Regions from separate parts of the Pseudomonas morbosilactucae genome, predicted to be linked through region 1. Evidence: riboswitches for the same ligand, from Rfam matches in the RefSeq annotation. Region 1 holds a riboswitch; each other region holds the start of a gene.
The links. Region 1 has a riboswitch for cobalamin ahead of cobW (cobalamin biosynthesis protein CobW). Riboswitches for the same ligand answer to the same signal wherever they lie in the genome.
Positions count from the first base shown of each region.

Region 2: linked by a shared signal. The riboswitch ahead of cobO (cob(I)yrinic acid a,c-diamide adenosyltransferase) and the one ahead of cobW (cobalamin biosynthesis protein CobW) in region 1 are both predicted to bind cobalamin.
Region 3: linked by a shared signal. The riboswitch ahead of M1B35_RS13320 (ABC transporter substrate-binding protein) and the one ahead of cobW (cobalamin biosynthesis protein CobW) in region 1 are both predicted to bind cobalamin.

Region 1 is NZ_JALQCX010000043.1:12,183-15,428, reverse strand. It holds gene cobN (cobaltochelatase subunit CobN) at 1-97, opposite strand, end outside; gene cobW (cobalamin biosynthesis protein CobW) at 101-1,168, opposite strand; cobalamin riboswitch at 1,265-1,475, opposite strand; cobalamin riboswitch at 1,615-1,835, shown strand; gene M1B35_RS22460 (CbtB domain-containing protein) at 1,935-2,123, shown strand; gene M1B35_RS22455 (CbtA family protein) at 2,135-2,836, shown strand; gene M1B35_RS22450 (cobalamin biosynthesis protein) at 2,833-3,246, shown strand.
Region 2 is NZ_JALQCX010000011.1:298,167-301,412, forward strand. It holds gene M1B35_RS07975 (cobyrinic acid a,c-diamide synthase CobB) at 1-648, opposite strand, end outside; gene cobO (cob(I)yrinic acid a,c-diamide adenosyltransferase) at 659-1,270, opposite strand; cobalamin riboswitch at 1,354-1,589, opposite strand; gene M1B35_RS07985 (hypothetical protein) at 1,759-2,340, shown strand; gene M1B35_RS07990 (PQQ-dependent sugar dehydrogenase) at 2,414-3,246, shown strand, end outside.
Region 3 is NZ_JALQCX010000022.1:37,957-41,202, reverse strand. It holds partial or broken gene M1B35_RS13325 (FecCD family ABC transporter permease) at 1-173, opposite strand, end outside; gene M1B35_RS13320 (ABC transporter substrate-binding protein) at 170-1,186, opposite strand; cobalamin riboswitch at 1,338-1,535, opposite strand; gene M1B35_RS13315 (acetyltransferase domain-containing protein) at 1,717-2,886, shown strand; gene M1B35_RS13310 (putative DNA modification/repair radical SAM protein) at 3,008-3,246, shown strand, end outside.

The DNA of each region.
Region 1 (3,246 bases):
CGCTGCACAGGATCACCAGCTCGGCGGGGGTTTGTCCTAAGTCGGCAATGTTGTCATCCGAGACAAATCCGCCGGGCTGGGTCCTGAGCAGGTGCATGGCTTAAACGCTGAGGGCAGCGCGCAGTTGCGCTTCAAGCAGGGCCGCGTCCAGTTCCTGGCCAATCAGCACCAGGCGTGTGGTACGGGCCTCATCGGCGCCCCATTGACGGTCGAAGTGTTTGTCAAAACGGGTGCCCACGCCCTGAATCAGCAAACGCATCGGCTTGTTGGGGATGGCGGCAAAGCCCTTGACCCGCAGGATGCCGTGCTTGACCACCAGTTGGGTCAGGGCGTCCAGCAGCAGGCTTTCTTCGGCCTGGGGCAGTTCGATGGAGATGGAGTCGAAGGCGTCGTGATCGTGGTCATCGTGATCGTCACCGTCGTGGTGGTGATCGTGGTGGCTGTGACGGCTATCGATGTGTTCTTCGGAGCCGGCACCCAGGCCCAGCAACACGTCCAGGGGCAGGCGGCCACTGCTGGCTTCGATGACTTTCACCGCCGGCGGCAGTTCTTCAGCGACTTCCAGGCGCACTTTGGCCAGGTCTTCAGGGCTGATCAGGTCGGCCTTGTTGAGGATCACCAGGTCGGCGCTGGACAGTTGGTCGGCGAACAGCTCGTGCAACGGCGATTCGTGGTCCAGGTTGGGGTCGAGCTTGCGCTGGGCGTCCACTTGGTCCGGGAACGCGGCGAAGGTGCCGGCGGCCACGGCCGGGCTGTCGACCACGGTAATCACCGCATCGACGGTGCAGGCGCTGCGGATTTCCGGCCACTGGAAGGCTTGCACCAAAGGCTTGGGCAGGGCCAGGCCGCTGGTTTCGATCAGGATGTGGTCGAGGTCGCCACGGCGTGCCACCAGCTCACGCATCACCGGGAAGAACTCTTCCTGCACGGTGCAGCACAGGCAGCCGTTGGCCAGTTCATAAACACGGCCATTAGCCTCTTCTTCGGTGCAGCCGATGGAGCACTGTTTGAGGATTTCGCCGTCGATGCCCAGCTCGCCGAACTCGTTGACGATCACCGCGATGCGTCGGCCCTGGGCGTTGTCCAGCATGTGCCGCAGCAAGGTGGTTTTACCTGAGCCGAGAAAGCCGGTGACGATGGTGACGGGAAGTTTGGCCAGTGTTTTCATCGGATGCCCTTTGGCAAGGTGGCGGGCATACGGGACGAGGGCCGCAGCGCCTGGCGCGCGGACGATTTCGCCACCGGATCACCCCGCCCGGTTGTAGTGAGAATCTGTGTCGAGGCAGGTCTCCTGGCTGACGGTGTGCCGGTCGTTCGACCGGCGGCCCCTGCGCCTTCCCGCACGCATGCCGGGAGGCAGCGGGCAGTGGCCGTGCAGAAGCGGAACCGTTCACAGTTGCGGGGGCAGCCGCGGCATTGACCGCGTTCCCGTCTTAGCTTCGGCATGCCGAAGAACCTCGAAGGCGCAAGGCTACGCAGAGCGCGGGGGCCGGTCAATGCGCAATGTGACGAGAGTGGCAACAGCCCCGGCCCAGGCCATTGCGGGTGCCTGGGGCGCTGCACGGTGCCAGTGAGAACGGTTGCCAATTGACGCCCACTCCCCGCCCATGCTCTCCTACACAACTTGTTACGGGTGCCCTTCACAGGGTGAAACGGGAAACCGGTGAATCACGTGCTTTACTCAAAGCCTTGACCAGTCCGGTGCTGCCCCCGCAACGGTAAGCGAGCGAAGTGTCAAATCCACTGTGCCACGGCATGGGAAGGAGACACTTGTCGGCCAGGCGCAAGCCCGACCCCTCGTGAGCCCGGAGACCGGCCCGCTGCACACATAAATAACAAACCCGCGGTGGGCGGGCGCTGTTAAAACCCTGCGGGCCTGCTCGCGGGGTTTTCTTGCGCACGTTGCACCCACTGCCAGACCAGAGGGAAGCGCCATGTCGATCATCAGCAGCACCAGCCATTCCGCCAGCACCACCCACACCCTGAGCCAACGCTTGGTCGCCGCCATCGGCGCGTCGATCCTCGGCGCCTGCCTGGTGTACTTCGCCGGTTTCTCGCACATCGAAGCGGTGCACAACGCCGCTCACGATACCCGTCACAGCGCCGCGTTCCCTTGCCACTGAGACCTGCCCCGATGATCAAGCGCATTGCCCAAACCGCCGGTTTCAGCGGGCTTCTGGCCGCCCTGCTGCTGACCCTGCTGCAAAGTTTCTGGGTCGCCCCGCTGATTCTGCAGGCGGAAACCTACGAGAACGCCCCTGCCGCCGAAGTCCATGAGCACGCCGACGGCGCCATGGCCGCCCACAGCCACGACGCCGAAGCCTGGGAGCCGGAAGACGGCTGGCAACGCGTCCTGTCCACCACCGGCGGTAACCTGGTGGTCGCCGTGGGCTTCGCCCTGATGCTCGCCGGCCTGTACACCCTGCGTGCACCGAACCGCACCTCCCAAGGCCTGCTGTGGGGCCTGGCCGGCTACGCCACCTTCTGCCTGGCGCCGACCCTGGGCCTGCCGCCGGAGCTGCCGGGCACTGCCGCCGCCGATCTGGCACAACGGCAAATCTGGTGGGTCGGCACTGCGGCGTCCACCGCCGTGGGCATCGCCTTGCTGGTGTTCGCCCAGAACTGGCTGCTGAAGGTGCTGGGCGCGGCCATTCTGGCAGTGCCCCATGTGATTGGCGCGCCACAGCCGGAAGTGCACTCGATGCTTGCACCGCAAGCCCTGGAAGCCCAGTTCAAGATCGCTTCGCAATTGACCAATGCCCTGTTCTGGCTGGCCCTGGGCCTGATCAGCGCCTGGTTGTTCCGACGCAAGAGTGACGGTCAATACTCGGCATGATCGACCTGCGCGCGGCGCCGTCCCTGGTGGTCGGCCTGGGCTGCCAGAAAGGCTGCCCGGCAAGCACGCTGCGCGCCCTGCTCGACCAGGCCTTGCAAGCCCATCGCCTTGACCTGCGGCAGGTCAAGGCGCTGGCCAGCATCGACTTGAAGCGTGAGGAGCCCGGCCTGCTGGAATTGGCCGCACAACTGAACCTGCCCCTGACCTGTTTCAGCAGCACTGAGCTGGCCCGCTACGCCCAGCAATTGAGCCACCGCTCGCAGATCGCTTTCGAACGCACCGGCTGTTACGGCGTGGCCGAAAGTGCAGCCCTAGCCCTGGCTGAACAACTGAGCAACGGACCGGCCACCCTGCTGATCTCGCGACAAAAATACGCCCAGGCCACCCTGGCATTGGCCGGCTGCGCGTAA
Region 2 (3,246 bases), on a different contig from region 1:
CACTTCGCAACTGCTGGCCAGGGCTTGCGCCGCGGCGTCCAAACGCACGTCCAGATCATTCAGCTCGCTGGCCTGCACCAGGCCCAGATGCCGGCTCGGCAATTCGATCCCGATCTCCCGGGACAACGCGCCATACCAACGCAGCCCTTCGGTCAAGCTGCCTTCGAGCAACTGCGCGTGACGCAGGGTGCCGACCCGGTTGGCCAGCACTCCGGCAAACGGCAAATCGGGCTGATAACGGGCCAACCCCAACGCCAGGGCACCGAACGTCTGGGCCATGGCCGTGCCATCGATCACCCCCAGCACCGGCACGCCAAAGTGCCGGGCCAGATCGGCGCTGGACGGCGTACCGTCGAACAGCCCCATGACCCCTTCGATCAGGATCAGATCGGCCTCGCCCGCGGCGTCCCACAACAGACGCCGGCTCTCCTGCTCGCCGACCATCCACATGTCCAGCTGATAAACCGGTGCGCCACTGGCGCGCTCAAGGATCATCGGGTCAAGAAAGTCCGGGCCGCACTTGAACACCCGCACCTTGCGCCCTTGGTTACGGTGCAAGCGCGCCAGGGCAGCGGTCACGGTGGTCTTGCCCTGGCCGGAGGCCGGTGCGGCGATCAACACCGCCGGGCAATGACGAACTTCACTCATGCTGGGACGCTCACAGTTCAACCCCTTTCTGCGCCTTGATGCCGGCCTGGAAGGCGTGCTTGACCACGCCCATTTCGGTGACGGTATCGGCCAGTTCGATCATCTCCGGCTTGGCACCACGGCCGGTTACCACTACATGCTGCATGGGCGGACGGGCCTGCAAGTCGCTGAGCACCTGATCCAGGTCGAGGTAACCGTGCTTGAGGGCGATGTTCAATTCGTCGAGCACCACCAGGCCGATGGCCGGGTTGCGCAGCAACTCGCGGGACACAGCCCACGCGGCCTCGGCGGCAGCGATATCACGCTGGCGATCCTGGGTCTCCCAAGTAAAGCCTTCGCCCATCACATGGAAGCGCACTTGCTCGGGAAAACGCCGGAAGAACAACTCCTCGCCGGTGCTGTTGCGGCCTTTGATGAACTGCACCACGCCGCATTGCATGCCGTGGCCCATGGAACGCGCGAGCATGCCGAAAGCCGAGCTGCTCTTGCCTTTGCCATTGCCGGTCAACACCAGCAGCAAACCGCACTCGTTGGGCGAGTTGGCGATGCGTTCGTCGATCACGGCTTTTTTGCGCAACATCCGCGCCACATGGCGTTCGTCACGATCGGGGGATTCAGTCATGGGGCAGCTCTCCGTTGGGGCTGGATAACGGGGGGCAGGAAAAAAGGGTATAGAAGGCGCAAGCCTGGCATCGCCCACCGTGATGCCGTTGGATGGATCAGGCCGGTCTCCGGGCTCATGAGGGGCATCACTGCCGGACCGCGCGCCTTCCCGCATCGATCTCGACACAGTGGCATCAGGCGCAGTCTTGACTCATTTACCGTTGCGGGGGCAGCGCCGGAATCGTCGCCCGTTCCACTGGAGGAACGTGCACTCACCGGCTTCCCTGTTTCACTCTGTCGACCGTGGGCCACAGAGCACCTGAAACAAGTCGCGAAGGTTAGAGGGTTGGGGGTGGAGCGTCAATTAAAGCCGGCCGTCGGCGACACGTGGAGAACACCACAGATCAATAAAATGACGCCAATCTTGTGCCACACTGGAAGCAGTGATATCAAATAGCCATAACGGCAAAAAACCCAGACCAATCACAAACAATAAGGGTGAGTTCGATGCAAGGCATGACCATCAGCAATCCACGACTGGAATTCCTGCGCCCCCTGCTGGAGCGCTGGTTCGATTGCATTGACCGCTACAACGCGGTGCGCGGCGATAACGAAACACCGTACTGGTTCGACGAACACGCCAACCTGGGCCTGCTGTCTGCCGCAGCCTGGATGGCGGAAATGGTCACCCTGGAACAGACCCAGAGCAAAAAACAGCAGGAAGACGGCGATCGCAACAGCCGCGCCGACCTCTACATTGCCAGCCAGGACGAGCGCGTCTACATCCAGGCCACCCAGCGCTGGCCACGGGTCAACAACCTCAACCTGACCCAAGCCTTGCTGGACGCCACCAGCGCCGCAAAAAGCATCAGCTACGCCAGCGACCTGCGGCTTGGCTGCCTGTTTGTCGCCCCGCAAAAGGCCCAGCACAGCGCCACCCCGGAAGAACTCCAGGACATGGTCGACGACCTGCAGAAGGAACACAGTTGCGCCGTTGCCTGGTACTTCCCTTACGCCTACCGCAAGCTGCGCAACGAGGCCGGCAACTACCACCCAGGTATCGCCGTACTGTTCAAAGAGGCCCGCTGAACGGTTTGAACCATCGGTAAGCGCTGTTCCTCTATGACTAGACACCCCCTCGTGTACGCATAGGGAAACCCGCATGTTCAAGCCCAACACCTTTCTATTGATCGCTGTCGCCACAGGCCTGGCCGCCTGCGGCGAAACAGCGCGCCTGCAGGTCAGCGACGGTACCGGCCCCACGCCAACCTTGCCCGAGCCGAACAAAACCCTGATCCCGACATTGAACATCGCCCCGGCGATCGGCTGGCCCCAGGGCGCCAAGCCGATCGCGGCGCCCGGCACCCAGGTCTCCGCCTTTGCCGAAGGCCTGGACCACCCGCGCTGGCTCTATGTGCTGCCCAACGGTGACGTGCTGGTGGCGGAAACCAATGCGCCGTCCAAACCCGATGACAGCAAGGGCATTCGCGGCTGGGTCATGGGCAAGGTCATGGGCCGCGCGGGTGCCGCAGTGCCCAGCGCCAACCGCATCACCCTGCTGCGCGACCAGGATCACGACGGCGTGGCGGAAACCCGTACGGTATTGATCGATCAGCTCAACTCACCATTTGGCATGACCCTGGTGGGCAACGACCTGTATGTGGCCGACACCGATCGACTGCTGCGCTTTCCCTACCGAACGGGCGATACCCAAATCAGCGTCGCGCCGACCAAGGTCGTCGACTTGCCCGGCGGCACGTTGAACCACCACTGGACCAAAAACGTCATTGCCAGCAAAGACGGGAGCAAGCTGTACGTCACGGTGGGCTCCAACAGCAACGTTGGCGAAAACGGCTTGGACCAGGAACAGGGCCGCGCGGCCATCTGGGAAGTGGACCGCGCCAGCGGCCAGCAACGGATCTTCGCCTCAGGCCTGCGCAATCCCAACGGCCTGGCGTGGGAGCCCGACAGCGGGCAGTTGTGGACAGCGGTCAA
Region 3 (3,246 bases), on a different contig from region 1:
ACGTGGCCGGCGTCCCAGAGTTTGTTGGCCAGGACCTGCAGCACCACCTGCAGGTCGATGTGGGTTTCGCCGATGCTCACCGCTGCCAGGACTCCCAGCAGCAACACCAGGCTGACCCACAGGCCGTGCCCGAGCAGCGGCGCGCATGCCCGGGCGACGCCGAGGGCACTCATGGTTGCGACTGGAGGCGCTGGCTGGCCTGGGCCAGGGCGTCGATGCCGTCGAACAGGCGCAGGCTGGCCTGCATGGCATGGGCGTCAATGATCAGAATGCGGTCGTGCTTGACCGCCTCCATATTGCGGGTCACCGGGTCGTTCTTGAGGAATTGCAGCTTCTTCTGGTAGTCATCGGCCGGAAAGCGGCGGCGGTCCATGCGGGCGATGATCAGGAAGGTCGGGTTGGCCTTGGCGATGGTTTCCCAGCCGACAGTGGGCCATTCCTCGTCGGATTCGATGACATTGCGCATGCCCAGGGTGTTGAGCATGAAGTCGGGAATGCCCTTGCGCCCGGCCACGTAGGGGTCGATATCGAGGTCGGCGCTGGAGAACCAGAACACCGCGGAGGGCGCCTGGCCCTGAGTCGGTGCCGCTTTGGCCACGGCGGCGGCGAGGCGGGCCTTGAGCTGCCCCACCAGTTGTTCGCCGCGCGCTTGCACGTCGAAGATCTGCGCCAGTTGCTCGATGCTCTTGTACAGGCTGTCGATGCGGAAGGTTTCCAGGCGCGTGCCGTCGGCGCCGCTGAGGTTGTCCTTGCCTTCGCAGTCCGACGGCATCAGGTACACCGGGATCTTCAGTTCTTCAAACTGCTCCCGGGTGCCGACCACGCCTTGGGCGCCGACCATCCATTCGAACTGCACCGCCACCAGGCCGGGGCGCTTGCCGATCACCGACTCGAAGCTCGGATCGTTGTCCGCCAGGCGCTCCACGGCGTCGTTCTGCGCCTTGAACTCGGGCAGCACGTCGTTGAACCACAGGGAGGTGCCGGCCAGTTTCGAACCCAAGCCCAAGGCGTAGAGCATCTCGGTGCCGGACTGGCCGATGGTCACGGCGCGGGCCGGGGCCTGGTTGAAGGTCAGGCGGGCGCCGCAGTTTTCCACGGTCAAGGGGTACTGGGTCGCCGGGGCGGCGAGGGCCAGGGAGCTGAAGCCGGCAGCGGCCAGCAGGGTGGCAAGGCGGGGCAGGGACATGAAAGGCGATCTCCATTCGAACGCGTGCACAGGCGGAGCGCACAGGTTTGGAAAACACATCCCACGCCGCGGGCGAAAAAAAGCCCGGGTACAGCGGATCGAGTCGTTGCAGACCGGCCGACGGATGTCCTTCCCGGACACCCCGCCGGTTAGTTGATGACGCTGGCCGGCAGGTCTCCTGACTGGCGCGTCATCACCTGGCTCCAGCCTTCCCGGGGTGACCCAGTGGCATGCTTCGGGAGCAGGCTCGGCGCCTACAGTTGCGGGGGCAGTTCCGTTTCAGCGCTCGCTTGGAGGCTGACGGATTCCCTATTATTTCCTTGCGGAAACCGGCGGGCAGCATGGTAAAGGATAGGCAGACGTCAGACCACGCTTGTTTTTGGCCAGCGGCGGCTGCGCTGCCGCACGGCTGAGTAAAAGGCGTTGAGAATCGCTACGAATTGCCACTGAAATGTTATAGAGTAACCGCCGTTTGCCCCTGGCCGCTCCGGCGGGGCGTCTTAATCCACCCTCTGCGTTGCGAAACCCCCATGACACACGCTGCTGTCCCTCACTCCGGCACCGCTGCCGGCCGCCTGCTTTCCATTGATGCATTGCGCGGGCTGGTGATCGTTTTCATGCTGCTTGACCATGTCCGCGAAACCTTTTTCCTGCATCGCCAGGTGATCGACCCCATGGATGTCACCAGCACCGAGCCGTCGCTGTTTTTTAGCCGGACCCTGGCCCACCTGTGTGCGCCGGTGTTTGTCTTGCTCACGGGGCTGTCGGCGTATCTGTTCGGTGAGAAGTACGCGGGCAAGGCGGATGTCTGCGCCTTTCTGTTCAAGCGCGGCCTGTTCCTGGTGCTGCTGGAAATCACGTTGGTGAACTTTGCCTGGACCTTCCAGCTACCGCCCACGGTGATCTACCTGCAAGTGATCTGGGCCATCGGTCTGAGCATGCTGGCCCTGTCGGCCATGGTCTGGCTGCCCCGGGCGCTGTTGCTGGTGCTGAGTGTGGGGATCATTGCCGGGCACAACCTGCTGGACGGCCTGCACTTTCCCCTGGAGTCGGCCCTGCATGTGCCGTGGGCGGTGTTGCATGACCGCGGTTGGATCGAGTTTTCCGACACCTTGCGCCTGCGCACGTCCTACCCGGTGCTGCCGTGGATCGGCGTGATCGGCCTGGGTTATGCCCTGGGCCCGTGGTTTGCTCGCGGGGCGGACGCGGCCCTGCGTCAACGGCGTTTGTGGCTGTGCGGTGTGGCCGGCCTGCTGGGCTTTGTCGCCCTGCGCCTGGTCAACGGCTACGGCGAGAAGCCCATGGCCCAGGCGGACAGCGCGATGCAGACGCTGATGGGCTTCTTCAACATCACCAAGTACCCGCCGTCCTTGCTGTTCATCACCCTGACCCTGAGCGTCGGCCTGTTGCTGTTGCTGTGGTTCGAGCGGCGCCAGGGCAGTGCCTGGATGCGGCCGCTGACGGTGTTCGGGTCGGCACCGATGTTCTTCTACCTGCTGCACCTGTATGTGCTCAAGGTCCTGTACTTGCTGAGCGTGGCGCTGTTCGGCCTGAACCAGGGCCAGTACTTCGGCTTCGACGGCATCTGGGCCGTGTGGCTGGTGTCGGCCTTGCTGGCGGTGGCGCTGTACCCGCCGGTGCGCTGGTTCTCGGCGTTGAAGGCACGACGCCGGGACATCGCCTGGTTGAAGTACCTGTAGCCCCTGACCGCCCATCGCCCTTTGGGGTGCTGGGCGGTTTTTTTTGTCGACCGAGGCAATGCTCGCTTGAACGGACCAGTGCAACTCTTTACTGTATATAAACCCAGTACCGAGAATCGTCATGCAGCTGATCGACAAGTTGAGCATCCTCGCCGACGCGGCCAAATACGACGCCTCCTGCGCCAGCAGCGGTGCGCCAAAACGCAGCTCCGCCGGCCAGTCCGGGCTGGGCTCGACCAATGGCATGGGCATCTGCCACAGCTACACGCCAGACGGTCGTTGCGTCTCACTGCTGAAGATCCTGCTCACCAACTTCTGCCTCTACGACTGCCAATACTGCGTCAACCGTCGTTCCAGCGA